Linked DNA regions of Rhizobium lentis. The protein of the gene in region 1 interacts with the protein of each later gene in a pairwise test. Links are inferred from orthologs where the notes say so. Each region holds a gene or a part of one and is shown on either strand. Other genes may lie near its edges.

The links.
Region 2: the proteins of J0663_RS08370 (region 1) and J0663_RS27720 interact in binary tests that used the Escherichia coli proteins (3 or more experiments, as listed by UniProt). The link is inferred for Rhizobium lentis from one-to-one orthologs.

What each region holds. Positions count from the first base shown.
Region 1 is NZ_CP071454.1:1,743,063-1,757,601, reverse strand. Bases 7,084-10,083 are described here. They hold J0663_RS08370 (glutamate-5-semialdehyde dehydrogenase), read right to left. Parts: upstream 9,226-10,083; coding sequence 7,942-9,225; downstream 7,084-7,941. Other genes in these bases: proB (glutamate 5-kinase), read right to left, coding at 9,218-10,083; J0663_RS08375 (nicotinate-nucleotide adenylyltransferase), read right to left, coding at 7,302-7,904. Outside these bases: J0663_RS08415 (S41 family peptidase), read right to left, coding at 1-791; J0663_RS08410 (murein hydrolase activator EnvC family protein), read right to left, coding at 781-2,181; 23S rRNA (pseudouridine(1915)-N(3))-methyltransferase RlmH, read right to left, coding at 2,358-2,840; rsfS (ribosome silencing factor), read right to left, coding at 2,956-3,399; J0663_RS08395 (winged helix-turn-helix domain-containing protein), read left to right, coding at 3,610-3,987; modC (molybdenum ABC transporter ATP-binding protein), read right to left, coding at 3,988-5,055; modB (molybdate ABC transporter permease subunit), read right to left, coding at 5,052-5,753; modA (molybdate ABC transporter substrate-binding protein), read right to left, coding at 6,033-6,824; more of proB, read right to left, coding at 10,084-10,387; GTPase ObgE, read right to left, coding at 10,374-11,462; J0663_RS08355 (endonuclease/exonuclease/phosphatase family protein), read left to right, coding at 11,547-12,413; J0663_RS08350 (GNAT family N-acetyltransferase), read right to left, coding at 12,510-13,097; J0663_RS08345 (GNAT family N-acetyltransferase), read right to left, coding at 13,094-13,750; rpmA (50S ribosomal protein L27), read right to left, coding at 13,876-14,145; rplU (50S ribosomal protein L21), read right to left, coding at 14,180-14,497. UniProt on the Escherichia coli protein: Catalyzes the NADPH-dependent reduction of L-glutamate 5-phosphate into L-glutamate 5-semialdehyde and phosphate. The product spontaneously undergoes cyclization to form 1-pyrroline-5-carboxylate.
Region 2 is NZ_CP071456.1:288,567-303,017, forward strand. The notes cover bases 4,315-7,226. They hold J0663_RS27720 (sulfate/molybdate ABC transporter ATP-binding protein), read left to right. Parts: upstream 4,315-5,206; coding sequence 5,207-6,247; downstream 6,248-7,226. Other genes in these bases: cysT (sulfate ABC transporter permease subunit CysT), read left to right, coding at 4,315-4,334; cysW (sulfate ABC transporter permease subunit CysW), read left to right, coding at 4,324-5,196; J0663_RS27725 (cell wall hydrolase), read left to right, coding at 6,496-7,226. In the rest of the region: J0663_RS27690 (response regulator transcription factor), read left to right, coding at 1-522; J0663_RS27695 (PTS sugar transporter subunit IIA), read left to right, coding at 567-1,022; J0663_RS27700 (porin), read right to left, coding at 1,069-2,085; J0663_RS27705 (sulfate ABC transporter substrate-binding protein), read left to right, coding at 2,443-3,468; more of cysT, read left to right, coding at 3,477-4,314; more of J0663_RS27725, read left to right, coding at 7,227-7,317; pepT (peptidase T), read right to left, coding at 7,457-8,689; J0663_RS27735 (DUF982 domain-containing protein), read left to right, coding at 8,909-9,223; ligD (DNA ligase D), read left to right, coding at 9,686-12,334; ligD (non-homologous end-joining DNA ligase), read right to left, coding at 12,400-13,461; non-homologous end joining protein Ku, read right to left, coding at 13,465-14,283; non-homologous end joining protein Ku, read right to left, coding at 14,296-14,451. UniProt on the Escherichia coli protein: Part of the ABC transporter complex CysAWTP involved in sulfate/thiosulfate import. Responsible for energy coupling to the transport system.

The DNA.
Region 1 (14,539 bases):
CGCGTCGAAACGACTTCGCCGCGCTGCAGCAAGGCGTCGGAGACATTGATCGCCTGGTCGAGCAGACCACCGGGATTGAGGCGCAGGTCGAGAACATAACCCTTCAGCTTGTCGGCCGGAACGGTGTCCTTGATCTTCTTGATCGCCTTTTCCATGTCAGGATAGGTCTTTTCGGTGAAGGAGATGATGCGGAGATAACCGATATCGTCCTCGACACGCGACTTGACGGCCTGGACGGCGACGACGTCACGGACGATCGTCAGCTCGATCGGCTTGTCGGCACCCTTGCGGATCAGCGTCAGCTTGATCGGCGTGTTGACGGCGCCGCGCATCTTCTCGACGGCGTCTTCCAGCTTCAGACCACGCACGGACTGTCCGTCGATCTCGGAGATGTAGTCGCCGGCGAGAACGCCGGCCTTGGCGGCGGGTGTATCATCGATCGGGGTGATGACCTTGACGAGCTCGTCTTCCATTGTGACTTCGATGCCGAGACCGCCAAATTCACCCTTCGTCTGGGTGCGCATGTCTTCGGCGTCCTTCGCATTCATATAGCTCGAATGCGGGTCGAGGGAGGAAAGCATACCGTTGATGGCATTTTCGATCAGCTTGTCTTCCGCCGGCGGCGTGACGTACTGGGCACGCACGCGTTCGAAAACGTCGCCAAAGACCGACAGTTCCTTGTATGTGGAGGATCCGGCTGCTTCCGCCGGCACACCTGCCGAGTAAATGACGCTCATCGCGGTCGCACCCATCAGTGCGCCGACCAGAACAAGAGAAGCCCTACGAATCATTGCGTGCCTTTCCAGTGTCCTTGGCGGTCCACCACGGTCGGGAATCGACCGGTTTACCGTCCTTTCGAAATTCAATGTAAAGCGTTGGCCGGTCGGTTTCCAGCGCCAATGCAGTCGCGCTTGCCACTCTTTTCGCGCCCATCACGGCGAGCGGCTCGCCGGAGAAAACGAATTTTCCCTGACGGGTGTTGATCGTGTCCATTCCCGAGAGAACCAGATGATATCCGTCGCCCGCGTCGAGAATGATCATCTGGCCGTAACTGCGGAAAGCACCGGCGAAAACCACCAGCCCATCTGCCGGCGCGGTCACCACCGTCTCCGGGTTGGTGGCGACCGTCACGCCCATGGCCTCGTGTCCGGTGCCATCGGCATCGCCGAACTGGCGCAGGATATCACCTGCCACGGGCAGTTCCAATTTCGCCCTCAATTCTCCGAAGGGATATGCGGGCGCAATGCGGTTTTTATCGGGCACGCCGCTGTCGGCCAGCGCCTTCGCCTGAGCCCGCTGCTCGTCCGTCAAGAGCTTGCGGTTCTCCTCCGCCTGGCGGGCGGCGGCGGCCGCTTCGCGCACGGAAGCGATCTCGGATTCCATCGAGGCGACGAGGCCTTCGAGGCTGGTCGCCTTGCCCGCCAGTTCCTCCGAGCGCTTCTTTTCGGCCTCCAGTTCGGCGGCGTTGCTGCGGCTGAGCTTGTCGTTTTCGACAAGCAGCAGGTCCATGCGCCGCTCTTCCTCGATGCCGTCACTCATCGTCGCCGTAAGCCGGGCCTTTTCGGCGGCGCTTGCCGTCTGCAACGCGGCAAGGCTTGCGAGATCGGCGGCGAGCTTGTCGGTTTCCTTGCGGATGCCGGGCACGACGGCACCGAGCAGGATGGCACTGCGCACGGAGGCGAGCGCATCGTCGGGTGTCACGAGCAAAGCCGGCGGCGGGTTGCGGCCCATGCGCTGGAGTGCGGCCAGCACCTCTGCCAGAAGGCCGCGGCGCTCGTGGAGGGAGCGGCGGATGCCATCCTCCTTGACGCCGAGATCGGCGAGCTTCTTCTCGCTCTCGAGGATCCTCCTTTCCAGCTCCTTGCGGCGGGCTGCGGAATCGATCAGCGCCTGGCGAATGCTTTGCGTGCTCTTTTCCAGGCTGGCGATGCTTTGCTGGAGTTCGCTCACCTTGTCCGAGGAGAGACTGATTGTCTTCGACAGGGTTTCGAGCTCGGCGCGGGTCTGATCCCGTTTGGCGGCGAGCGCGGCGGCCGGATCGGGAGGCGGCGGCTCGGCCGCCGGCGGGTTTGAAGGCGGGGTCGCTTCGGGAGCGGCGTCCTGGGCTCGAACTGAGAACGGGCTTGACGAGACGAGGATGGCCGCGACACCAAAGACGGCCGCAAGTGCCGGCAGAATCATGCGGTGTCGCCTGGTTGGAATCGTCGTCATGCGTGTGCGGGCACTCTCTCAAATCGCGCGGAGACTAAGCTGATTTGGCACGCTTTGCCAGAGTTTGCAGGAGCATGGCTGCCCGAGCAAAACACGGCTGCGTGATAATGCGACGCATAGCCAAGGCACGGGACGAACCGGACCGGTCAGACACGGTGATAGGGATGGCCGGACAAGATGGTGACGGCGCGGTAGAGCTGCTCGGCGATCAGCGTGCGCACGAGTTGGTGCGGCCAGGTCATTTTGCCGAGGCAGAGCGTGGCGTCGGCGCGGTCGTAAAGGGCGGGATCGAGCCCATCGGCTCCGCCGATCGCAATCGTCAGCTCGCGTTTGCCCTGGTCGCGATAGCTGCCGAGCAGGTTTGCGAAGGCTTCGCTGTCGAGCGCCTTGCCGCGCTCGTCGAGAAGGATGAGAATGCCGCCATCGGCAAGCGACTTCAGAAGCGCCGCCGCTTCCTCGCGTTTGCGGGTCTCCGCATTGGAGGCGCGGCTTTCGCCAACTTCGGCAACACGGGTGAATTCAAAGCCGACCGCGGGGCCGGCCTTGGCAAAACGATCGAGGTAACGGGCCACAAGATCCTTCTCGGGGCCGGACTTCAGCCGTCCCACCGCAAAAAGGCCAATTCGCATTCCCCGCTCCTGCTCATGACGGCATTTCAGGCGTACAAAACACCACGGCCGGCTTCTCGTATTCCCGGCCAGTTACATGCCGCGTCTCAGGCGCCGGACGATGCCGGTTCGCCTGTCAGTGCCGTGTCTCTTCGTCCATATCCGGAGCCGCCCACATCTTTTCGATGTTGTAGAACTCGCGGATTTCGGGACGGAACACATGCACGATAATGTCCCCGGTGTCGATCAGGATCCAGTCGCCGCCTTCCTGACCTTCGACGCGGGCCGTACCGAGGCCCTCGTCCTTGAGATCGGTAAGCAGGTGATCCGAGATCGCCAGGACGTGCCTGTTGGAACGGCCGGAGACGACGATCATGTAGTCTCCAAGCGCCGATTTTCCGGCAATGTCGATAGTGACGATATCTTCAGCTTTGGAGTCCTCGAGGCTGGCGAGGACGGCTTCTAAGGCGCGGGCAGCGGCATCGGCGCCACGTTCCGCACTCTTCGGGACAACGGCGAGCGTTTTTCCCTTGGCGTGTACTGTTGTCAGTTTTTTCCCTTTCCTGGAATGACAAACCATGCACAACACGAGATCCGATGATGACCGGATCATGGTTAAGATAGGCATCAAACCATTAATGTTTCAAGACGCGCTAACGTACGGAACAAGCGAAAATCCGATCTTGCGTTAGAATTGACGAATATTGCCGCCAGAGCCGCTTCTTCCGGGCGGTGTACAGTTTCCATGCCGCAGCGTAAAGTGCGGCAAATTTCACGCTCTCTGGCTTCGATGACCGATTCGGCTGCAAATTTAATCATTCCCATCCTGCGAATCACCTTTCCGCAGGAGGATCGCCTCGGCCACGGCAAGATGGAGCTGCTGGAGCATATCCGCGAGACCGGGTCGATTTCGGCGGCGGGGCGGGCGATGGACATGTCTTATCGGCGGGCATGGCTGCTCGTCAGCGAGATGAACCGGATGTTCTCAGAACAGGTGGTGGAATCGCAGCGCGGCGGGCAAAAGGGCGGCGGCGCGGCGCTGACGCCATTCGGCGAGGAACTGCTCGAGCGCTTCCGCCGGATGGAAAAAACGATGCGGGAGAGCCTTGCCGAGGATCTCGCCTGGCTCGAAGGCAAGCGCAACCTGCAGCCGGGCGAGCGCAGTTGATCAGGCTTCCAGGGCGACCGTCTTGATGATGGCGAAGACGATTTTGCCAGGCTGAAGATCGAGGCGCTCGCAGGAGAGCGCGGTGATGCGCGCGAGAACGGCATCGCCGCCGCAATCGAGGCGGATTTCGACCGTTCCGTCTTCGTCCGGCGACATGCCTGCGATTCTGCCTTCAAGAATATTCAGTGCGCTCAGGCCCTCGGGCCTTGCGGTCGCCAGCATGACGTCGCGGGACGGAATGCGGATGCGGACAGGTCTGCCGGGTGCCAGGACGGTGCTGGGAATATGCAGCCGGCTGGATTTCAGGGCGACAATCGACAGGCGATGGCGCGCATCGTAGCTTTCGACGGTGCCTTCCAGCAGCGCGCCCGCCTCTTTCCGGTCAGAGGCCGCAGAGGGACGGCTCAATATGTCGATGGCGGGACCCGTCGCCTCCACCTTGCCGTCGTGCATGACGACGACCTGGTTTGCCAGCCGCGCCACCTCGGCGATCGCATGGCTGACATAGACGATCGGGATTTGGGTCTCATCGCGCAACCGCTCGAGATAGGGCAGGATTTCGGCCTTGCGCGCTTCGTCCAGGGCAGCGAGCGGTTCGTCCATCAGCAGCAGCCGGGGCGAGGAGAGAAGGGCGCGGCCGATCGCGACGCGCTGTTTCTCGCCGCCGGAAAGAGTCGAGGGGCTGCGCGCGAGCAGTGTCTCGATGCCAAGAAGATCGACGATACGGTCGAAGCTATCACCGTGTGCCGTCTTCGGCGCGAACCAGCGGCCATAGGAAAGATTGGCGCGGACGCTCAAATGCGGAAACAACCGCGCCTCCTGGAAGACGTAGCCGAAACGCCGGCGGTGTTTCGGAACGAAGATGCCCCTGGCCGTGTCGGTCAAGGACTCGCCGTCAAGCACAACGCGTCCTTCATCAGGCCGTGCAAGGCCGGCGATGATGCGGATCATCGAGGTCTTGCCGGAGCCCGAACGGCCGAACAGCGCGGTGACCCCGCGCTCGGAGGTGAAGGCGGCATCGAGCGAAAACGCGCCGAGCCTCTGTTTTGCCTCGACGATCAGCGTCATTCCGGATCGATCCTCCGGCCTGCGAGACGTGCAAGGAACTCTGAGGCAAGCAGGGCGGCCATGGAAATGACGATGGCGACCAGCGTCAGCCGCAGCGCGCCGGCATCGCCGCCCGGCACCTGGGTGAAGGTATAGATCGCGGCGGGCAGCGTCTGGGTCTCGCCGGGAATGTTGGAGACGAAGGTGATTGTCGCGCCGAATTCGCCCATTGCCTTGGCGAAGGAAAGGATCATGCCGGCGATGATGCCGGGCAGCGTCAGCGGCAGGGTGACTGTCAGGAAAACCAAGACAGGACCGGCACCGAGGGTTCCGGCCGCCTCTTCCAGCTTGCGGTCGACTGCCTCGATCGACAGGCGGATGCTGCGCACCATCAAGGGAAACGCCATGACGGCGCAGGCGAGTGCTGCGCCCGTCCAGCGGAAGGAGAAGACGATGCCGAAATGCTGGTCGAGCAGGCTGCCGATCGGGCCACGGCGGCCGAAGAGGATGAGAAGAAGGAAGCCGGTGACGACGGGGGGCAGAATCAGCGGCAGGTGAACGAGGCCGTTCAACACCGATTTGCCCCAGAAACGGCCGCGGGCGAGCAGCAGGGCAACGAGGATGCCGAGGGGCAGGCTCGCCAGCATGGCGACAATCGAGACGCGCAAGCTGAGCAGGATCGCCGTCCATTCCTCATCGCTCAAGCCGAATATGTCCAAATGCGCGGTCTCCCTGGAAATCCGGCGTCACCCGATGCCTGCCCCTCATCCGCCTGGCCGGCACCGACCGGGTCGAGCCACGTGTCTCGACCCGTCCTTCGGACCCGCGTAAACGGGGCGAAGGGATATGCCGCACCGTCTTCCTCAATCTCAGCGCGGCGTTTGACATGTCCCCTCGCCCCGCGAGGGTGAGGGCGATCCCACGGACCCCCGAGCAATCGATCTGTGTCGATGCTTAGGACTCACAAGCCCGAGCATGACAAAACACTAACGGGCCGACTATTTCAGAATCGTGAAGCCCTGCGCCGTGAAGAAGGCGGCTGCCTTGTCGGATTTCAGGAAGTCGAGATAGGCGCTCGCATCCGGGTTCTTGCTCGAAGCCAGGATCGCGATCGGATAGATGATCGGCGGATGGGAATCGGCGGGAAAAGTGCCGACTACGGCAACACCCTTATCAGCCGCCGCATCCGTCTGGTAGACGATGCCATAGGGCGCTTCGCCGCGCGAGACGAAGGCGAGGGCGGCGCGCACGCTTTCGGCGCCGGCTACCTTCGATTCGACCGATGTCCAGACGCCGAGCTTTTCGAGCGCCGCCATGCCGTATTTGCCGGCCGGAACCGATTTCGGTTCACCCATGGCAAGCCTGCGGTCGCCAAGCAAACCGGCGAGGTCGAAACCCGGCTCGATCTCGACAGGCTTGGCCTTATCCCTTTCGGCAACGAGCACGATGCGGTTTCCAAGCAGGTCCGAACGAGTGTCCGCCTTGATCAGGTTCTTCTTGGCAACGTAATCCATCCAGTCGCTGTCGGCCGAGATGAAGATATCGGCGGGTGCTGCGTTTTCGATCTGTTTGGCAAGCGCCCCGCTCGCCGCATAGGAGGCGACGGTTTGCTTGCCGCTTTCCTTAGCCCAGGCGGCATTGGCGGCATCGAGCGCATCCTTGAGGCTCGCCGCCGCAAAGACGGTGAGCTTTTCCGCTGCGGCGGCCGGCGTTGGCAGCGCTGTCGTGCCAAGCCAGAGGGCCGTGATCGCGGCGGTCGCGAATTTGATCCATTGGCGGCGGTTCTGCATGATTTGCTCCCCTCGAAATATTCCGACGAATATAACGATGAGCAGGGCTTGGCTAGGGGGATGTATCCAGAAAAATATAACCACGAGGTCGGGCCGACTGACTAACTCACCGTTCCTGGAGCGCATGGCTTGGAACGCAATGTGAGATTGACGGCAGGAAATATCCGAGCGGGACCCCGCCAAATCGTAAGAACATCCGTCGGCAGAACCAAGCCGATTGATTTGTGCCAATAAAAACAGCATTGCCGGAAGCTTGCTCCTGAACAGAGATGCATTCAACGCATTGCTGCGATGCACAAAACGATATTCACCTTCCTGCGGAATGTGATAAAACGTCCTCATCGAAACGGCTTTCTCCTCCTCCCAAAGCCGTTCGACAGGATCGGCAACACTCCTCCTCCCAGTTGTCGATCGAGTTTATAAGCCCGACGGATCCTCCCCCGTCGGGCTTTCTCGTTTCTGGGATTTCCTCAAAAGTCAGCTATCGGCGCTGCCCGGCCGCGAGGCGTTGCGGATGGCCGTCGAACTCAGGCCGGAGCGCGGCCCGTGGATGAAAGTCCAGGCCGGGGCCGGCTTCTTCCAGAGAACGCGGGCGTCGTCTTCGTCGATGCGGGCGAAGTCGAAGGTTCTCGTCAATTTCGAGGAGAGGAATGAGAGTGTGGCGCCCGGCCGGTCGATCACCGCGATCGGGAAGGTGCGGGCGATCTCCTGCCATTTCTGCCATTTGTGAAAGGTCTGCAGGCTGTCGGCGCCCATGATCCAGATGAAATGCACATGCGGATTGCGGGCTTTGACCCTGGCGAGCGTATTGGCGGTGTAGCTGACGCCGAGCGCCTGTTCGAAGGCGGTGACCTTGATGCGCGGATCGGCGGCGATCCGTTCGCTCTCGGCTATGCGCTCGGCAAGCGGAGCGAGAAAATTGCGGCTTTTCAGCGGATTGCCCGGGGTCACCATCCACCAGAGCTGGTCGAGGCCGAGCCGCTTGATGGCGATCTCGGCGACGAGCGCGTGGCCCTGATGCGGCGGATTGAACGAGCCGCCGAACAGGCCGACGATCATGCCGCGCTCGGCGTGCGGCATGCGGAGATAGCGTCGGTCCAGGTTTTCCGTCGTCACGTCAAGGTCGGGTTTGTCCGGCACCGCGCACCCGGTATTTGAAGGAGGTGAGCTGCTCGACGCCGACCGGGCCGCGGGCATGCATCTTGCCGGTGGCAATGCCGATCTCCGCGCCCATGCCGAACTCGCCGCCATCGGCAAATTGCGTCGAGGCGTTATGCAGCAGAATCGCCGAATCAACCTCGGTGAAGAAGCGCTCGACGACTTGCGCGTCTTCGGCGATGACGGCCTCGGTGTGGTTTGACGAATATTTCTGGATATGGCCAATGGCGCCCGATATGCCGTCGACGACGGCGACCGAGATGATCGCGTCGAGATATTCGGTGGACCAGTCCTCCTCAGTCGCCGGTTTCAGGCCGGGCGCGATCTTCAGCACGTCTGCCGACGCGCGGATCTCGCAGCCGGCCTCCGTCAGAACCTCGAGCAGCGGCTTCAGATGCGTGCCGATCGCCGCACTGTCGACGAGCAGCGTTTCGGCCGCGCCGCAGATGCCGGTACGGCGCATCTTGGCGTTGACGACGATCTGCTTCGCCATTTCGATATCGGCCGAGGCATCGACATAGATATGGCAAAGGCCTTCGAGATGGGCAAAGACCGGCACCCGGGCCTCGGTCTGCACGCGGGCAACCAGGCTTTTGCCGCCGCGCGGAACGATGACGTCGATCGCGCCGTCGAGGCCGCGCAGCATGGCGCCGACGGCAGCCCGGTCGGTCACCGGAACGAGTTGGATAGCATGCTCTGGAAGCCTGGCGACCTTCAGGCCCTGAACCATGCAGGCATGAATAGCTTGCGATGAACGGCGCGAATCCGAGCCGCAGCGCAGGATGACCGCATTGCCCGCCTTGAGGCAGAGCGCGCCGGCATCGGCCGTGACGTTCGGCCGGCTTTCGAAGATGACGCCGATGACGCCGAGCGGCGTGCGGACCCGCTCGATCTTCAGGCCGTTCGGCCGGTCCCAGGCAGCGATGATTTCGCCGACCGGATCGGCAAGGGCGGCAATGGCGCGGATTCCCTCGGCCATTTCGGCAATGCGCTTGTCATTCAGCGTCAGCCGATCAACGAAGGAGGCGAGCGTTTCGCTGCCTTCTATATCTTTGAGATCTTTGGCGTTTTCCGCAAGAATATCCGCCTTGTTCGCCAGGATTGCATCGGCCATGGCATGCAAGGCTTTGTTCTTCGCCTCGGTAGAGGCAAAACCCAGCGGTCGCGCGGCAGCCTTCGCCTTGCGGCCGATGTCGTTCATCAGCACGTCAATATCAGGGCTTGCCGCAACGGTCTCAAGCATAGCTCGCGTCCTTCTTCTGCCTTTCCGATTTCGGTCTGAACTGGGCGGTCATCACCATGTCGTCGCGATGGACCATGGCGGCGCGCCCGGCATAACCGAGAATGGCCTCGATCTCCGCCGATTTGCGGCCGGCGATGCGGCGGGCATCCTCGGCATCGTAGCTCGCAAGACCGCGTGCGATCTCGCGGCCTTCCGGGCCGATGATCGCCACAGTGTCGCCGCGGCTGAAGAGCCCGGAAACCTTGCGAACGCCGGCGGGAAGCAGGCTCTTGCCGGCGCCGAGTGCCGCCACGGCACCGTCATCGACATGCAATTCGCCGGCCGGCTGCAGCTGCCCGGCAATCCAGGTCTTGCGAGCGGTGACGGGCGTGCCCGAAGGGGCGAACCAGGAGGAGCGCGCGCCGTTTTCGATCGCCGACAGAGGGCTTTCGGTCTTGCCGGAGGCGATGATCATGGCGCAGCCCGATGTCGTGGCGATCTTGCCGGCGTCGATCTTGGTGCGCATGCCGCCGCGCGACAGCTCGGAAGCCGCCCCTCCGGCCATCGCCTCGATTTCGGGGGTGATTGCGGCAATCGTCTCCAGGAAGGCCGCATTCGGGTCGAGATGCGGCGGCGCGGTATAGAGCCCGTCGATATCGGAGAGAAGGATGAGCAGGTCCGCGCCGGTCATCGTTGCGACGCGGGCGGCGAGGCGGTCGTTGTCGCCATAGCGGATTTCGCTGGTCGCGACCGTATCGTTCTCGTTGATAATCGGCACGGCGCCGATTTTCAGAAGCTGATTGATGGTGGCGCGCGCATTGAGATAGCGGCGGCGTTCCTCGGTATCCCCAAGCGTCAGCAGGATCTGGCCGGCGACGATCTCGTCGCGCGACAAGCTTTCCGACCAGGCGCGCGCCAAGGCGATCTGGCCGACGGCGGCGGCGGCCTGGCTTTCCTCGAGCTTCAGCGCGCCTGACGGCAGGTCGAGCACCGAGCGACCGAGCGCGATCGCGCCCGAGGAGACGACGAGCACGTCGATGCCCTTGGCCTTCAGGCCTGATATATCGGAGCACATGGCGTCGAGCCAGGCCTTCCTCAGCCCGGCCTTGCGGTCGACCAGCAGGGCGGAACCGATCTTGATAACGATGCGGCGGTAACGGCCGAGCGGCTTACGGCTGGTCATCGGCCTCGTCCTCGCCCTTTGCGCCGTCGGCGGCGAGCATGTCGCGATGTCTGAGCTTCGGCGCCTTGGCCGGCTTTTCCTCGGCATTCTCCTCGACGATAACGTCGCGCAGCGCGCGCAGGACCTCGGTCATGCCCTTGCCGGTCACAGCCGAGATCTGGAACGGCGTCTTGCCGCAGGCCTTGGCCAGTTCCTTCGTCTTCTTCTTGAGTTCGGCCTCGTCGAGCACGTCGATCTGCGACAGCGCCACGATTTCTGGCTTGTCGGTCAGGTCGTTGCCATAGGCTTCCAGCTCGTGCTTGACCGTCTTATACGCCTTGCCAACCTTTTCCTCCTGGGCGGAAACGAGATGGAGCAGCACGCGGGTGCGCTCAACATGGCCGAGGAAACGGTCGCCGATACCGACCCCTTCGTGGGCGCCTTCGATCAGGCCCGGAATGTCGGCCAGGATGAATTCGCGCTCGTCAACCGTGGCAACGCCGAGATTGGGATGCAACGTGGTGAAGGGGTAGTTGGCGATCTTCGGCCGGGCGCGGGTGACCGATGCAAGGAAGGTCGATTTGCCGGCATTGGGCAGGCCGACGAGGCCGGCATCGGCAATCAGCTTCAGCCGCAGCCAGATGGTTTTTTCCTCGCCGGGCAGGCCGGGGTTGGCCCAATCCGGCGCCTGATTGGTCGAGGTCTTGAAATGGGCATTGCCGAAGCCGCCATTGCCGCCACGGGCGAGGCAGTAACGCTGGCCTTCGACGGTGAGATCGCAAATCAGCGTTTCCCGATCTTCCTCGAAGATCTGGGTGCCGACAGGAACCTTGAGCGTCACATCGCTGCCGTTGGCGCCGGTGCGGTTCCTGCCCATGCCGTGGGTGCCGATCGTCGCCTTGAAATGCTGCTGGTAGCGGAAATCGATCAGCGTATTGAGACCGTTGACGGTTTCGACCCAGACATCGCCGCCGCGTCCGCCGTCACCGCCATCGGGGCCGCCGAACTCGATGAATTTCTCGCGCCGGAAGGAAACGCTGCCCGCGCCGCCATCTCCGGACTTGATATAGACCTTTGCTTCGTCGAGAAATTTCATTTTACTTCCAGTATCCGGTGGCAGTTGGACGGCCCGTCTCGGCCCATTCGATATAGGCGGTTCCGACGGAGGTCAAAGATTATCGTGAATTTTGTGAGCTATAACATACAGTACGGCTTCGGTCTCGACGGCAGATACGATCTGGCGCGGATTGCCCGAAGCCTCGACGGCGCCGATGTCATCGCACTGCAGGAGGTGACCCGAGGCTTCCGGCGCAATGGTTTTGCCGACATGGTGGCGGAGATTGCAGCCTTCTTTCCCGACCATTTCTGGGTGTATGGGCCGGCTTGCGACATGCATGCCGAGGCCGATGAAGGCGGGTTCCAGCCGGCGCGCGGCACGCGCTTTCAATTCGGCAATATGGTGCTGTCGCGCTGGCCTATTATCTCGACCCGGACGCTGCTTTTGCCGCGCAGCCGGACGATCGGCAAGATCAACCTGCAGCGCGGCGCAACCGAGGCGCTGATCGCCGCCCCCGGTGGAGCGATCCGCGTCTACTCCGTCCATCTCGACCATGTGTCCGCCGACGAACGCATCCGCCAGCTGCAATTCTTGAACGCCCATATCAATGCCTTCATCCAGGAGGGCGGATCGCTGACGGGTGGTGGCGAGCTTGACCTGCCGGAGCCGCCGCTGCCCGAGGATTATATCATCATGGGCGATTTCAACATGGAGCCGGAATCGCCGGAATATTGCGCGCTCGCCGGTGCAGGCGGCGGATATTACGGCCGGGTTGCGAGGATCGGCACGCCGATCGACACCTTTGCGGCGCTCAAGGCTTACGGGCCGGAGAGCTACAGCTGGATGGATCCCGAAGATCACGGCAAACGCATGCATCTCGACTATTGCTTCGTCAGTTGCGGCCTGGAGGGCCGGTTGAAATCCGCCCGGATCGATACGCAATCCGTCGGCTCCGATCATTTTCCCCTGTGGGTCGAGATCGAGGATTGATGGAGACGCCGCCGGTCGGGCGGCATCTCCTTTTCGACTTCTATGAGAGCATGATGTTGTCCGAAAACCGCTCACACTTTTCGGCATCATGCTCGCTTACGCAACCTTGCGCGGCTGCAGCATGCCCGGCTGCAGCACGGTTTCGATGTGCGACACCATGGTGTTGCGGGCGAAACAATAGATTTCGCCGCAACCGGTCATGCGAAAACCGAGCTTCTCCTGCAGCCGCAGCGAGGCCGGGTTGTCGGCGAAGACGCCGGAATCGATCGGCGTCTCCGGCATGCGGCGCGAGAAGCGCTCGATGATCGCCGCCACCGCCTCGCTCATATAGCCGCGCCGCCAGTAGTAGCGGTTCAGCCAGTAGCCGAGGTGCCAGCGGCCGTGGCGCAGCTCGATCGAGACGGTGCCGATATGGACATCGTCCTTGCCGGTGATCGCGAGCGACCAGTCCGGCAGGGTGCCTGACGTGACCGGCATCAGCCAGTCCAGCGCATCCTGCCGGTCGAAGGGCGCGGGCACCCGGGATAGCATGCGCGTCACCGCGAAATCGGAAAGCGATTCCGCGATGGCGGGTGCATCGCTCAGCCGGTGGGGGCGGAGCGTCAGCCGAGCGGTCGAAATGACCGGCGCGGGGCCGGGCATCATCGGCTTGGTGTGCGGCCTTTGCAGTGCCGTCGTGCTCATGCGATGTTCCCCCAGCTTCTCAGCGACATCCAGGTCTTGCGGTCGAGCCTGTACCACTCGACCGGGACGTTGCTGCCGAGCGCCAGCGAGGCGGCGAGCCCCGATCCCTGGAACTGGAAGCCGCACTTCTGGATGACGCGCCGCGAGGCGACGTTCATCACCCGGCAGCGGGCGTCGATCTGGTCGACGTCCTGGCGGGTTCTGAACACCATATCGACCAGCGCATGGCAGGCCTCGGTCATATAGCCCTGGTTCCAATAGGGCTCACCCAGCCAGTAACCGATCTCGACGGTCTTGCCGTCGGCATGCGGTTCCACACCGCAGCACCCCATGAAGGCGCCGTTTTCGGCCTTGGTGATGGCATAGACGCACTTACCAATCTCGCCATTTCGCGTACGCCAAACAAAGTCGGCGGCATCATTGGCGGTATAGGGGTGCGGCATACGCGATACCATGGTGGCGACTTTGGCGTTGTTGGCGAGATGGGCAAGGGCGTCGATGTCTTCTTCGTGGGGCGCGCGCATGACGAGCCTTTCCGATAACAAGACAGGGCAATCGGTCCTTAACCGCTCCGGCCTCAGCCGTTCCTTGGGAGACCGCTGGTCTTCCCGGGGTGACCGTGATTGGTCGACCCTTATCAATTCGCCTTGCATGTTCAGTCCTCCTGTTTGGACAAAGAAAAAGGGGAGATGGCGCCCCATCTCCCCTGTTTTCTGGACTGAACCTGGTACGGCCAGCCGGGTCGATGAGACGCCGGCTGTTTTTGAGCGCTACCGGCTTATTCCGCTGCTTCCGCTTTCGGCATGACAGACACGTAGACGCGACCGTTGGCCTTCGTACGGTAGTCCACATTGCCGGCGGTAAGTGCAAAGATCGTGTGATCCTTGCCGAGGCCGACGTTGGAACCGGGATGCCACTGCGTACCGCGCTGACGCACGATGATGTTGCCTGCGATGACGGCTTCGCCGCCGAACTTCTTCACGCCAAGGCGCTTGGATTCGGAATCGCGACCGTTGCGCGAGGAACCGCCAGCTTTTTTGTGTGCCATTGGAGTTCTCCTTTAAACCTGAAACCCGTTGATCTTACTTGGCAGCCACGATGTCCGTGATACGGACGACCGTGTGATGCTGGCGATGGCCGCGCGAACGCTTCGAATTCTGACGACGGCGCTTCTTGAAGGCGATGACCTTCTTGCCGCGGGTCTGGTCGACGACTTCCGCCTTGACGGAGGCGCCGGCTACGAAGGGCGCACCGATCGCTGCGTCGGCGCCTTCGCCGATCACGAGGACTTCGGTGAATTCAATGGAGTCGCCAGCGGATGCTTCAAGCTTCTCGATGGTCAGCACGTCGTTGGCTGCCACACGGTACTGCTTACCGCCGGTCTTGATGACTGCGAACATTTTTTATCCTTTCATGTTCGTTCCGGCGCTCCCCGCCATTCG
Region 2 (14,451 bases), on another replicon or contig:
GGCCTGCCCGACAAACCGGGCCACGACCTCTTGCAGGAGTGGCGCGACGAAGGGCTGTCCATGCCCGTCGTCATCCTGTCCAGCCGCACCGACGAGGCCGGCATCGTCAGGGCGCTGGAAAGCGGCGCCGACGATTACGTCACCAAGCCTTTCGGCATCAACGAGCTCGGCGCCCGCATCCGCGTGGCGCTGCGCCACCGCCTTCAACAGCAGGGAGAAAAGGCGATCTTCCAGACCGGCGGACTGTCGATCGATCTGGTCAAGCGCATCGTCCGGGTAGACGACAAGGAAGTAAAACTGTCGCCGAAAGAATACGACATCCTGCGCGTGCTCGCCCAGCACGCCGGCAAGGTGCTGACACACCAGTTTCTTTTGAAGCAGATATGGGGTCCGGCGGCGGACGTGCAGTATCTGCGCGTCTATGTCAGGCAACTCAGGCAAAAGGTCGAGCAAAGCCCCGACCAGCCGCACTATATCACCACCGAGACCGGCGTCGGCTACCGGCTCAGGGAACCGGACTGACATCCTCCTCTCCCTCCCGCTGCCCGAACAGTATCGAGAATGACATGAACCTTCCCAACATCATCCGGCCGGAACACACCTTCATCGGCGTGTCGATGTCGACAAAATGGCGCGCGCTGCAGACCATAGCGGACAAGGCCGGCAAGGCCTTCTCCGTCGACGGCCAGGCCATCCTGAAGGCACTCGAAGCGCGTGAGAGGCTCGGCTCCACGGGAATCGGCAATGGTATCGCCATCCCGCATGCGGCGATCGACGCCATGAGCAGCCCGCGCGGCCTTCTCATCCGCTTCGCGCAGCCGCTGGATTTCGAGGCGATCGACGATATTGCGACCGACATCGCCGTTGTGCTGCTTTTCGGGGAGAACAATCGCGGCGAATATCTGAACGTGCTTGCTGCCATCGCCCGGCAACTGCAATCGGACGGCGTGCTCGCCGCCATGCGCAAGGCAAGGACGGTCGACGAATTCTATTCCGATTTCATCGCCGATTCGCGGGCATGAAAAAGGCGCGGCCCGGAGGCCGCGCCCTCATTCTTGTCAGGCAGCCTTAGAAATCGCGCTGGAAGCGCAGGAAGCCGAAGACTTCGTCGTCGCCTTCGTCCTCATCATGATATTGCACGCTGAGCTTCGAACGCAGGTCTTCAACGATCTGGTAGTCGATCGTGACGCCCGTCGTGTAGGCGCTGCCGCCGGTGAAGCCGTTGCCGTCAGCCTCGAGAGCAATGTTTTCGAAATACTGGAAGCCGGGAGTGATCTTCCACTTGTCGTTGATCTTCAAGGCGTATTCGGCGGCGATCGTCCACTCGGACTCTTCATAGTAGTAGTTGGCGCCGCTTGCCCAGATGCCGGCGATGCCGAGCGTGCCCGGTCCGATATCGGCATAGACGATGCCACGGACAGCGACTTCGCTGGTGTCGACATCATAACCGGCAAGCAGGTAAGCGCTGATGGCGCCGGCCTTGTAGGAGACCTGACCTGCGACACCGAAGTTGTTCGGGCCTTCGCCCGGCTTGGTGGCATAGTCTTCCTCCAGCTCGTCGATCGAGAGGCCGGCCGCGAACGCGCCGTTCTCGTACTGATAGCGGATCGAGTTGTGGGTCGTCTCGTTGCTGGCGAGGGTATCGGTCTCGCCGCTCATGTCGTCATCCCACCAGCTGTAGAGCTTACCGACGCGGAAACCGGCGATGTCGAGATAGCCTTCGTCCAGCAGAGCTTCCTGATCGGAGGCGTTGTCGGCATTGTAACGCAGCGTCAGGACGCCGGTGAGCGTGCCGTACTCGGTGTCGTTCTTGGCCTGGAAGGTGACCTGGCCACGCGTCCAGAAGTTTACGTCGGAATCGCCGGAGATATCGTCACCGAAGCGCACTTCGGTACGGATGTAACCGCCGATGGAAAGGCATGTTTCCGTTCCCGGAATATAAAAATACCCCGTGCCGTAGGCGTCGCAAACGCGAACATATTCCACGGGCTCGGGTTCCGCCGCCACGATGGCGTCGGCTGCGCGTGCTCCGGAGGCCGCGGCAAGGGCGGCAACGGAGGCAAAAAGGATAGTTCTGATATTCATTTTGAATGGCCCTAACAGGTTTGGAATGCGAGGCGCATTTCAAGGATGCCCCCACGTAGCGGTCGGCAAATACAACCGCACCGTCGCCATATAGGAATCGGCAAGTGTCATCGCGGCAAAATCTGGGCAAAAATCAGCATCGCTCGCGTCTGATGTGAAGGAACTGTGGCCGAAAAAACACGCTTCTGCGGCAGGCGGCGGCGCAAGTGCGATTGGCCGCGGCCAACTCCGGCACATCCATTTCAAGAACCGCGCTTATATGGAATGGCATTCTATCGACCCGGCCGGAACAGGAAGAACCTTCGTTTCATTATACGACTGACTTGATAGAGTTAAGAAGACAACAGGAGGGTTCCTATGCAGACACAACGGCTCACCCGGCTTCTTGCGGCGGCGGTCATGGCAGGCAGCTTCGCGATGGGAAGCATTGCCCCGGCATTCGCAGATCAGACGCTTCTTAACGTTTCCTATGATCCGACCCGAGAATTGTACAAGGATTTCAACGCCGCTTTTGCCGCCAAGTGGCAGAAGGACAACGGTGAAGCGGTGACGATCAAGGCCTCTCATGGCGGTTCGGGCGCTCAGGCGCGCTCCGTCATCGACGGCCTCGACGCCGATGTCGTCACGCTGGCGCTCGAAGGCGATATCGATGCCATTGCCAAGGCGACCGGCAAGATCCCGGCCGACTGGAAGAGCAAGCTGCCGAACAATTCGACGCCCTACACCTCGACGATCGTGTTTCTCGTGCGTAAGGGCAATCCAAAGGGCATCAAGGACTGGGGCGATCTGGTCAAGGACGACGTCCAGGTCATCACGCCCAACCCGAAGACCTCGGGCGGCGCCCGCTGGAACTTCCTGGCCGCCTGGGCATGGGCAAAGCAGGCGAATGGCGGCGATGACGCCAAGGCGCAGGACTTCGTCGCCAGGCTGCTACAGCACGTTCCGGTTCTCGATACCGGTGCGCGCGGCGCCACCACCACCTTCGTCCAGCGCGGCCTCGGCGACGTGCTGCTCGCCTGGGAAAACGAAGCCTATCTTTCGCTTGAGGAACTAGGCCCCGACCAGTTCGAGATCGTGACGCCGACCTTCTCCATCCGGGCCGACCCGCCGGTCGCCGTCGTCGATGGCAATGTCGACAAGAAGGGCACGCGCAAGGTCGCCGAAGCCTATCTCAATTATCTCTATTCCGATGAAGGCCAGAAGATCGCCGCCAAGCATTATTACCGGCCGATTAAGCCTGAAGCCGCCGACCCGGCCGACATCGCCCGCTTCCCGAAGCTGACGCTGGCCACCATCGAGGACTTCGGCGGCTGGAAAGAAGCGCAGCCGAAATTCTTCGGCGATGGCGGCGTATTTGACCAAATCTACAAGCCGGCCCAATAATAGATTTCATGAAAGCACATAGCCCCACGCGGTGGCGGTTCAGGCGGCCGAGCGTCATTCCGGGTTTCGGAATGGCGCTCGGCCTTACCTTGACCTGGCTCACCCTTCTGATTCTCATTCCGCTCTCCGGCCTTGCCTTCCGGTCGAGCGCGCTCGGCTGGGAGAAATTCTGGTCGATCGCGCTCGATCCGCGCACGTTGAACGCGCTGCGCATCAGCTTCGGCAGCGCCTTCGTCGCCGCTGTCGTCAATGCCGTTTTCGGCATCATCCTCGCCTGGGTGCTGGTGCGCTACCGCTTTCCCGGCAAACGCGTCATCGACGCAATGGTCGATCTGCCCTTCGCGCTGCCGACCGCCGTTGCCGGCATCGCACTGACGACGCTCTACGCGCCGAACGGCTGGATCGGCCAATTCCTGACGCCGCTCGGCATCAAGATCGCCTTTACACCGGCGGGCATCGTCGTGGCGCTGATCTTCGTCGGGCTGCCCTTCGTGGTGCGCACCGTGCAGCCGGTCATGGAGGAAATCGACAAGGAAGTGGAGGAGGCGGCGGCAACGCTCGGCGCCAACCGCCTGCAGACGATATTCCGCGTGCTGCTGCCGGGATTGGCGCCGGCAGTGCTCACCGGCTTTGCGCTCGCATTCGCCCGCGGCGTCGGCGAATACGGCTCGGTCATCTTCATCGCCGGCAATCTGCCGTTCAAATCGGAGATCGCGCCGCTGCTGATCATCATCAAACTCGAAGAGTATAATTATGCGGCGGCGACCGGCATCGCAGCGATCATGCTGGTGATTTCGTTCGCCATGCTGCTGGTCATCAACCTTATTCAAAGCTGGAGCAGGCGGAGGTACGGCTATGGCGCTTGATGCAACCGTTCAACCCGCGAAGGTGCGTTCAGTGACGACGGAACACCGGATCGCGCGCTACAGCCTGATCCTCCTTTCGCTCGTCTTTCTGCTGCTGATCCTGCTGCTGCCGCTTGCCGCCGTCTTCGTCGAGGCCTTCCGCAAAGGCGCTGGACCCTTCCTCGAGGCTCTTGGCGATGCCGAGACCTTTTCGGCGATCCGCCTGACGCTGATCGTCGCCGGCATAAGCGTGCCGCTCAACCTTATCTTCGGGGTCGCCGCCGCCTGGGCGATCGCCAAGTTCGAGTTCAAGGGCAAGGCGTTCCTGACGACGCTGATCGACCTGCCCTTCTCGGTCTCGCCCGTCATTTCGGGCCTGGTCTTCGTGCTGTTGTTCGGCGCCAATGCCTCGCTCGGCCAGTGGTTCAGCGCTCACGACATCAAGATCCTATTCGCCGTACCGGGATTGGTGCTTGCGACCATGTTCGTTACCTTCCCCTTCGTCGCCCGCGAACTGATCCCGCTGATGCAGGAACAGGGCACGGCCGATGAGGAGGCAGCGCTTTCGCTCGGCGCCAGCGGCTGGCAGACGTTCTGGTACGTGACGCTGCCGAACATCAAATGGGGCCTGCTCTACGGCGTGCTGCTCTGCAACGCCCGCGCCATGGGCGAGTTCGGCGCCGTCTCGGTGGTGTCGGGCCACATCCGCGGCCAGACGAACACCATGCCGCTACAGGTGGAAATTCTCTACAATGAATATAATTTCACCGGCGCTTTTGCGGTCGCCACGCTTTTGGCCTTGCTCGCGCTCGTGACTCTTGTTTTGAAGACGCTGCTGGAAATGCGCTATAGCGCGGAGATCTCCGCCAGCCGGCGGCACTGAAGGAATTGGAATGGAAGTACGCGTTCAAAACATCCGCAAGGAATTCGATCGTTTTCCGGCGTTGCACGATGTCTCGCTCGACATCCGATCCGGCGAGCTGATCGCCCTGCTCGGTCCCTCCGGTTCAGGCAAAACGACATTGCTGCGCCTGATCGCCGGTCTCGAGAGCCCGACGGAGGGGCAGATCTTTTTCGGCGACGAAGATGCCTCGAAAAAGACCGTGCAGCAGCGCAATATCGGCTTCGTCTTCCAGCATTATGCGCTCTTCCGCTATATGACGGTGCTCGATAACGTCTCCTTCGGCTTGAAGGTCAGAAACGGTGCGCGGCGGCCGCCTAAGGCCGATATCCGCCAGCGGGCACTGGAACTGCTCGAACTCGTGCAGCTTGCCGGCCTTGAGAAACGTTATCCGGCTCAGCTTTCCGGCGGCCAGCGCCAGCGCGTGGCGCTCGCCCGCGCCATGGCCGTCGAGCCCAACGTGCTGCTGCTCGACGAACCTTTCGGCGCTCTCGATGCCCAGGTGCGCAAGGACCTGCGCAAATGGCTGCGCGAGATCCATGACCGCACCGGCCACACCACAGTCTTCGTCACCCATGACCAGGACGAGGCGCTGGAGCTTGCCGACCGCGTCGTCGTGATGAGCCAGGGCGCGATCGAACAGGTCGGCACCCCGGATGAGGTCTATGACAATCCGAATTCTCCCTTCGTTTTCGGCTTCATCGGCCAGTCGAACTGCCTGCAGGTCGAAATCACCGATGGCGACATCCGCTTCGACGGCCGCTCGCTCGGCCTGAACGCCGAGGGCGAGCCGGACGGCGCCGCTCAGCTCTATTTCCGCCCGCATGACGTCAGACTCTGCGAATCAGCGGAAAACTGCATTACCGGCCAGCGGGTTTCTAGCCGCCGCGTGGCCGGCACCCGCCATATCGAGCTCGATATCGGCAACGACCGTCCGCACATCGAAATCGAACTCCCGCCGAGTGAAGCCGACAGGCTCGACCGTCACCGCGTCGCGTTCAAACCGACGCGCTGGAAGCTGTTCCGCGACTGATGTCGAGCAGCACGCGGCTTTTCCAATGCGCACATGGCGCCGTAACTGTTTGAGTAGTTAAATAATTCCTTAAGTCTCGGGGATTATGCAGCGGGCGGTCGCAGGGATCACGGCCGGAATCGCTTTCAGCGATAGTCGCTTCGGCTTTTTGTGATCTTAGGTTGTTTGTATTTCAGTCATATGACGAGTAAAAGATTGTGCGCGTTAATCATAAAGGGCTGGACTAATCCCATAGGAGGCACCTGGCGTTGAGGGCGGAGATTTCCTTTGGAAAATCCCTGATCGGGATTTTATTCGTAGGACTGGCGGCTGTAGGCTGCACCACAACACCGAAGCCGGCGACGGCGCCGGCAAAGACCAAGACAACACAGGCTCAACCGAAAGTCACTTTTAATTATACCGCTAAGGATCGCGACTGCTTGAAGCGCGCGATGTATTTCGAATCGCAGCATTCCGACGAGGACGGTTACATGGCCGTCGGAACCGTCGTCATGAACAGGCTCACATCAGGCGCCTATCCTCCATCGATCTGCGGCGTCGTCGCTCAGGAGAAGCAGTTTGCGCCCGGCGTCATGACGCGCGAAGTCAAGCCGCAGGCCGAACCGGAGCTTGCCACCGCGGCCGATGCGATCCTGCTAAAGGGCGCACGCCATCCAGCGGTGAAGGATGCGATGTTCTTCCACACCGACGGGCTGAAATTCCCCTACAACAACATGCATTATGTGACGGTTGCCGGCGGCAACGCCTTCTACGAGAAGCGCGATTCCAACGGCATGCTTCAAACGCCGCCGCCGCTGCCTTCCTATGAGGTGGCGATGAATTATGTGCCGGGCGAAAGCATGCTGCCGCCGCAATTCGAGGCGCTGATCCCCTCGGCCGTTCCCGTTCCGCTGCCGGCGCCCGACCCCATGGCCACGGCAAGCACGGCACCGATGCAGATCACGGCGCCAGTGACGGCGCCTGAACCTTCGATCGAGCCTGAGCCGGGAATTCGGATCGCGATCCCCACCCCCCGCCCCGCCTATGACAGCGTCATGCTGCGTGGAGGCATGCCAATGACGGGCGGCTGAACCAGCCGTTCCCAAGAACGCTTAGAGCAATTCCAGCAAAAGTGTGTAACGGTTTTGCGTCCGGAATTGCGTGAAAACAAAGAGATAAAGCATTTCCGTGATTCGAAGAAAAACGGAAATGCTCTAGAGGCAAGCGCCTCTAAGCCCGTTCCTCCCAAACCTTCGCCAGTTCCACGATCGTTGCAACCGCTCTTTCCATGTCCTGCCGGCTCACCCATTCGAGCGGCGAGTGGAAGGCATGGCCGCCGGCGAAGATGTTCGGGCATGGCAGCCCCATGAAGGAGAGGCGCGAGCCGTCCGTGCCGCCGCGAATGCTGCCGCGCACCGGCGTCATTCCGGCCCGGCGCACCGCTTCGATGGCATTGTCGACGATCTCCGGATGACGGTCGAGCACCAGCTTCATGTTGCGATACTGTTCCTTCACCTGGAAATGGTAGGTCGAGCCGGGATAGGCAGCCAGTACCTCCTTGACGATGGCTTCCAGCATCGCCTCTTTCTCCGCCAGCCCCTTGTCGGTGAAGTCGCGGATGATGAAGCTCAGCGCCGCTTTCTCCATCGAGCCGGTCACCCCGACCGGATGGATGAAACCTTCCCTGCCCTCGGTGGTCTCGGGTGCAATCTCCTTCGGCAGACGATCGATGATGGCGCCGGCGATCTTGATGGCGTTTTCCATGCGGTCTTTGGCGAAACCGGGATGGATCGCCACGCCCGATATGCTGATTTCGACGCCATCGGCCGAAAAGGTCTCGTCCTCGATATGGCCTGATGTCTCGCCATCCATCGTATAGGCGAAGTCGGCACCGAGCTTCTTCAGGTCGACCTTGTTGACCCCGCGCCCGACCTCCTCGTCGGGCGTGAACAGGATCTTGATCGTCCCGTGCCGGATATCGGGATTGCCGACGAGAATCGCCGCCGCCGTCATGATTTCCGCCAGCCCCGCCTTATCGTCGGCGCCGAGCAAGGTGGTGCCGTCGGTCGTGACGATGTCGTTGCCGATCTGATTCATCAGTTCGGGATGCTCGGAAACACGAATCACTCGGCTCGGATCGCCGGAAAGCCGGATATCACCACCAGCATAATTCCTGATGACCTCAGGCTTGACGTCGGTGCCGCTGAAATCGGGCGCCGTGTCCATATGCGAACAGAAACAGATGACCGGCACCGTCTTGTCGCTATTGGCCGGAATGGTCGCATAGACATAGCCGTGCTCGTCGAGATGGGCGTCCGCAAGGCCGATCTTCAGCAGTTCGTCGACCAGCAGCCGGCCGAGATCCTTCTGCTTGCCGGTGGTCGGCTGCGTCGACGAGGACGGATCGGATTGCGTGTCGATAACGACATAACGGAGAAAGCGGTCGAGAACGGTGTCGGTCATATCAATCCAGTCCAGTGAGATCCCCCGAGGATATAGCCCTCCCGGGTGATGCGGCAAAAGATTTCTCCGGTCGGCGAATACGCCGGCAGCTCCATCGACGGAGCACAGGATAGTCTGGTTCGCTCAAAGGCGGGTCAGGATATCGCTGCGGTCTTGAACAAGCGCTCGCCATTTCCAATATTTTTTCGGGATCAAGCTGGCATCGAAAGGAGGAAAAAAATGCCGCTGAACGATGTGCTCTGGACTCGTCCAGTGACGGTCCGGCTGCAGTGCGGCCTGGAACGAACTTTTACCGGCGTCTATGATGCCTTGGATTTCTTGGAAAATGAATGGCCACTCGGCCACGGGGAGCGCCACAGGCGCGCCGTCAAAACCTGTCGCGGCGCCCTCAACCGGGTTATTGCGCCGCTGATTGCACGGGAGGCTTTCATGGCTGCGTGCGTCGAGGCCGGCATGCCGGCAGTCGTGGCTCCCTGGCAGATGCAGGCCGCCAGCCGTCCGGTGCGACCCAGGCGTGCCGCTGCACTCCGCTAAGGGCGGAGCCCCCGGAGGTGGCGTTACGAACTTCGAGACATGCGCGGCCCCGGCGGGAGCCGCGCCGGCACGATAGCCGGGTTAGCGAATGGATTTGAAAGCAGCGCAATTCTTGAGCAAAGAGTTGAGGTTGCTCCCGCGCAGCGAAATGGCCGCCTCGCTCCGCCTGATATCGGCTCCAGCTCTCAGGTGCCATGAAGCGTTAGGCGGTCGAAGTATCACACATGTTTCCGGTCGGGGTCTGTTCTGTTACAAAATGTGGCTTAGCAGTGCTTAGATACGCGATCATACGATGGCGCGGGGACAGGTCGTTGCTGTCCTTGACAACCAAAATCATGATTGCCGCCGGCATCGATGGAATTTATGGCCATGCCCCTTCCCTTTCAGGAATATGGCAGGTCGCCCGGCGTTGGAACAACGATGTGCGCAATTTCGTTGTGGAGCGAATGTCCGGGAACAGCCATGGCCAGCGACAAGCTATCGAGCTACCGATCGAAACGCGATTTCCAGAAGACCGCTGAGCCCAGCGGTGAACGGCGCATCAAAAAGAGCAACCGCCGCCGCTTTGTGATTCAGAAGCACGATGCGACACGTCTGCATTACGACCTGCGGCTCGAGCTAGACGGCGTGTTCAAGAGCTGGGCTGTCACCAAAGGTCCATCGCTCGATCCGCACGACAAGCGCCTGGCCGTCGAGGTCGAGGATCATCCGCTCGATTATGGCGACTTCGAAGGCACGATTCCGAAAGGCCAATATGGCGGCGGCACGGTCATGTTGTGGGATCGCGGCTATTGGGAGCCGGAGGGAAAGAAGAGCCCTGAACAGGCGCTTGCCAAGGGCGACTTCAAGTTCACCCTCGAAGGCGAGCGCCTGCACGGCAGCTTCGTGCTTGTGCGCATGCGCAACGATCGCGAGCGCAGCAAGCGCACCAATTGGCTGTTGATCAAGCATCACGACGAGTTCTCGGTGGAGGAGAACGGTGCTTCCATCCTGGAAGAGAACGTCACCTCGGTGGCTTCAGGACGCAGCATGGAAGAGATCGCAGCCGGCAAGGGGCGTAAACCGAAGCCCTTCATGGTGGAGGGCGGCAAGGTGCAGGCGGATGCCGTCTGGGACAGCAACCACGGACTGGCCGCAGAGGAGCGGCAGTCGGAGGCGAAAGGCGGAAAGCGCGCCGGCGCCGCAACGGCGGTTTATCTTCCGGGCTTCATCGCGCCGCAGCTCTGCCAGAAGCTGGAGCGGCCGCCCGGCGGGGACGGTTGGATCCACGAGATCAAGTTCGATGGATATCGCATTCAGATGCGGGTGATCGACGGCGAGGCGACGCTGAAAACCAGAAAAGGTCTCGACTGGACGGCCAAGTACCCCGAGATCGCCGGGGCGGCGTCCGCGCTTCCAGACTGCATAATCGATGGTGAGATATGCGCTCTCGATGAGCACGGCGCGCCCGACTTCGCCGCGCTTCAGGCGGCGCTGTCGGAAGGCAAGACCGGCGACCTCGTCTACTTCGCCTTCGATCTGCTCTATGACGGCGGCGAGGATTTCCGCCTCAAGCCCCTCACGGAGCGAAAGATGCGATTGCAGGAACTCCTCACGGAGGCCGGCAATGACCCTCGCATCCGCTACGTCGAGCATTTTACAGGCGGCGGCGACGCCGTGCTCAGGTCGGCATGCAAGCTATCGCTGGAAGGCATCGTGTCGAAAAAGGCCGATGCCGCCTATCAGTCCGGGCGAACGGAAAGCTGGGCGAAATCGAAATGCCGTGCGGGGCACGAGGTGGTCATCGGCGCCTATGCCAAGACCAACGGCAAGTTTCGTTCGCTTCTCGTCGGCGTCTTCAGCGAGGATCATTTCGTCTATGTCGGCCGTGTCGGAACCGGATATGGCGCCAGGAAGGTTGAAACGCTGCTTCCGAAGCTGAAGGCGCTGGAGACGGCGAAGTCGCCGTTCACCGGTATCGGCGCTCCGAAGAAGCAGGCTGAGGTGGTCTGGGTGAAGCCGGAGCTTGTCGCCGAGATCGAATTCGAGGGCTGGACCGCCGATGGCCTCGTCCGGCAGGCGGCCTTTAAAGGCTTGCGCGAGGACAAGGCTGCCAGGGAAGTCGAGGCGGAGCGACCGCTAAGATCCTCGAGAACCGAAGTTGTAGAGCCGACCCCGAGGGCCATACAAACACCAGCGCGCCGCAGGGGCCAGAAGGCCGATGTCATGGGTGTGCTCATTTCAAACCCGGACAAGCCATTGTGGCCGGACGTCAACGGTGGTGATCCGGTAACAAAGGAAGAATTGGCCCGCTATTACGAGGCGGTCGGCGACTGGATGATCGAGCACCTCAAGGGCAGGCCCTGCTCCATCATCCGTGCTCCGGATGGAGTTGGTGGCGAGCAGTTCTTCCAGCGTCATGCGATGCCGGGGCAATCCAAACTGCTCGAATTGATCAAGGTATTTGGCGACAAGAAGCCATATCTGCAGATTGATCGCATCGAAGGACTTGCTGCGGTTGCCCAGATCGCGGCTGTCGAGCTCCACCCGTGGAACTGTGAACCCGGGCAGCCGGAAGTGCCTGGCCGCCTGGTATTCGATCTTGATCCCGGTCCCGACGTCCCATTTTCCACGGTCGTTGCCGCTGCCCGCGAAATGCGCGATCGGCTGGAAGACCTCGGATTGACCAGCTTCTGCAAGACGACGGGCGGCAAGGGCTTGCATGTCGTAACCCCGCTTGCTGTCAACAAACGAAAACCGTTGTCATGGCCCGAAGCAAAGGCCTTCGCGCACGACGTCTGCCAGCAGATGGCCCGAAACAACCCCGATCTCTATCTGATCAAAATGACCAAGAGCCTGCGGGGCGGTCGCATTTTCCTTGATTACCTGCGCAACGATCGCATGGCGACGGCGGTCGCTCCGCTCTCCCCCCGAGCCCGCCCGGGCGCCACGGTGTCTATGCCTCTGACGTGGACGCAGGTGAAATCGGATCTTGACCCGAAAAGGTTCACGATCCGAACCGTGCCTGCCCTGCTATCGAAGTCGTCCGCCTGGAAGGATTATTGTGAGGGACAGCGTCCCTTGGAGCAGGCGATCAAGAAGCTCGGCCGAACCGGCAAACATGCCGCCTGACAGGGCGAGTATTGCGGCATAGGTGGCAGTTGGCTCTTGCGAGATCTTGATCGCGTTGCGGGATTTCACGGAATCGCAGGGGCATCAGTCATATCAAAGACGGCTGCGTTATCCTGGATTTCGCGGAGGCCCTTGTAGGAGGGGTGTCGCAGGCTGCCCTCATGCGTCCAGCCGCGAAATTCGACTTCGGCGATCAGGGTTGGCTGCGAAAAGACGAGGCGCTTTCCTTTGAGCGGCACAACAGGTTTTTTCGTCTGGAGGCGGTTCAATGTCTTGCGCAGATATTCCGCCTCCGTTCGATTGAAGCCTGTGCCGACAGAGCCGACATAGATCCAGTCGTGACCGTTTCGACCCGCAAGCAAAAGACTGCCGAGTCCGCCGCGGTTGCTGGCGGATTCCTCGTACCCGACGATCATGAAACTTTCGCTCTGAACGCACTTGATCTTCTGCCAGTCCCCCAGACGACCACTGCGGTAAGGGCTGTCCCTGTGCTTTGCGATGATGCCTTCCAGGCCGCGATCGCATGCGTGCTCGAGCAGTTCCTCGCCACCCAAATCCAGGTCTTGCGAGAACCGAATGGCGCCAGCGTCGGTCTCAGGAATCAGATCTTCGAGAAGGTGGCGGCGGACCGACAGCTCGGTGCGCGTCAGGTCGTGACCGTCGAGATACAATAGATCGAAGGCGTAGAAGACGGATTCGGTCGAAATCCGTTTGCCGCCCCTTCCGCCGAGCGAGCGCTGCAACGCTCCAAAGTCCGAGCGACCCTCTTCATCAAGGACGACAGCTTCTCCGTCGAGAATGCAGCGTGTTACACCGAGCTCCTTTGCCCCTGCGGCGATATTTGGAAAACGGTGGGTCCAGTCATGGCCGCCACGGGTGAGAATGCGAATACCTTTCGGCTCGATGTGGAGCGCCAATCGGTAGCCGTCCCACTTCACCTCATAGAGCCAGTCCGGCCCTTGCGGCACCGTCTGCTTCAGCAAGGCCAGGCATGGCTCCACTCTGGACGGCATTGCATCGAACGGCAGGTTCGGCTGGTCGGGATCACGGCGACGGACAGGTCGCGATTGTATGGAAGAACCGGAGTCGCGAAGGAGGGGGGCGGAAGGGCGCCGTGGTTTGGTCATCGCTTAATGTCTGCCAGGTCGGTTCTCGGCATCGACGGATTTACGCAGGGCGTCCATGATGTTGATGACGTTGCTGGGAGCCGGCTCGACTTTTCCCTTGCCCTTGGACTTGGCTCCGACAGGCTTTTTCATCTGTTTCTTCTTGGATTCGATAAGATCAAGCAGCCTATCCTGCACCGGATCGGATACCATCTTCGGGTTCCAGTGCTGCGTCTGCTTTTTGATGAGCTGTTGAACGAGCGGCATCATCTTGCTGTCCGCCGGCTGATCGTCGACACGTTCGAAATAACTATCGGCGCCGCGGACTTCGTCACCGTAACGCAGGGTCCAAAGGACGATGCCCTTCCCACGTGGCTCCAGCATCACGGCGCGCTCGCGGCGGGCAATCACCAGCCGCGAGATCCCGACCATGTCCTCGGCCGCCATCGCATCGCGGATCACCGAGAATGCCTCTTGGCCGACCGGATCGTCAGGCGAAAGATAATAGGGCGTGTCGAGCCATATCCAGTCGACGCCGTTGCGCGGTGTAAAGACCTCGATATCGATCGTCTTGGTGCTTTCGAGCGCGACGTTCTCCAGTTCCTCGTCTTCCAGCATGACATATTCGTTCTCGCCACGCTGATAGGCTTTCACTTCATCTTCATCCTTCACGTCCTTGCCGGTGACGGCATCGACATAGTGGCTGATCACTCGGTTCTGGGTTGCGCGATTGAGCGTGTGGAAGCGCACCTTCTCGTTTTCGGACGTGGCCGGCATCATCTGCACCGGGCAGGTGACAAGCGACAGCTTCAGGTAACCTTTCCAGTATGGCCGGATTGCCATGGCAACCTCCGATCACCCGGCGCGGCGCTGGTGGGCGCCACCGGGGCTGCGTGATTTCGTCGTCGACGCGCGCGCGGCCTTCTGCCTGCTCTTTCCGGCATTGGCATTTGCAGCGGTGCGCTTCGTTTTGGCCGGCGTCGCCATGCCGGCGCTTTCGCGCAGCGCCTG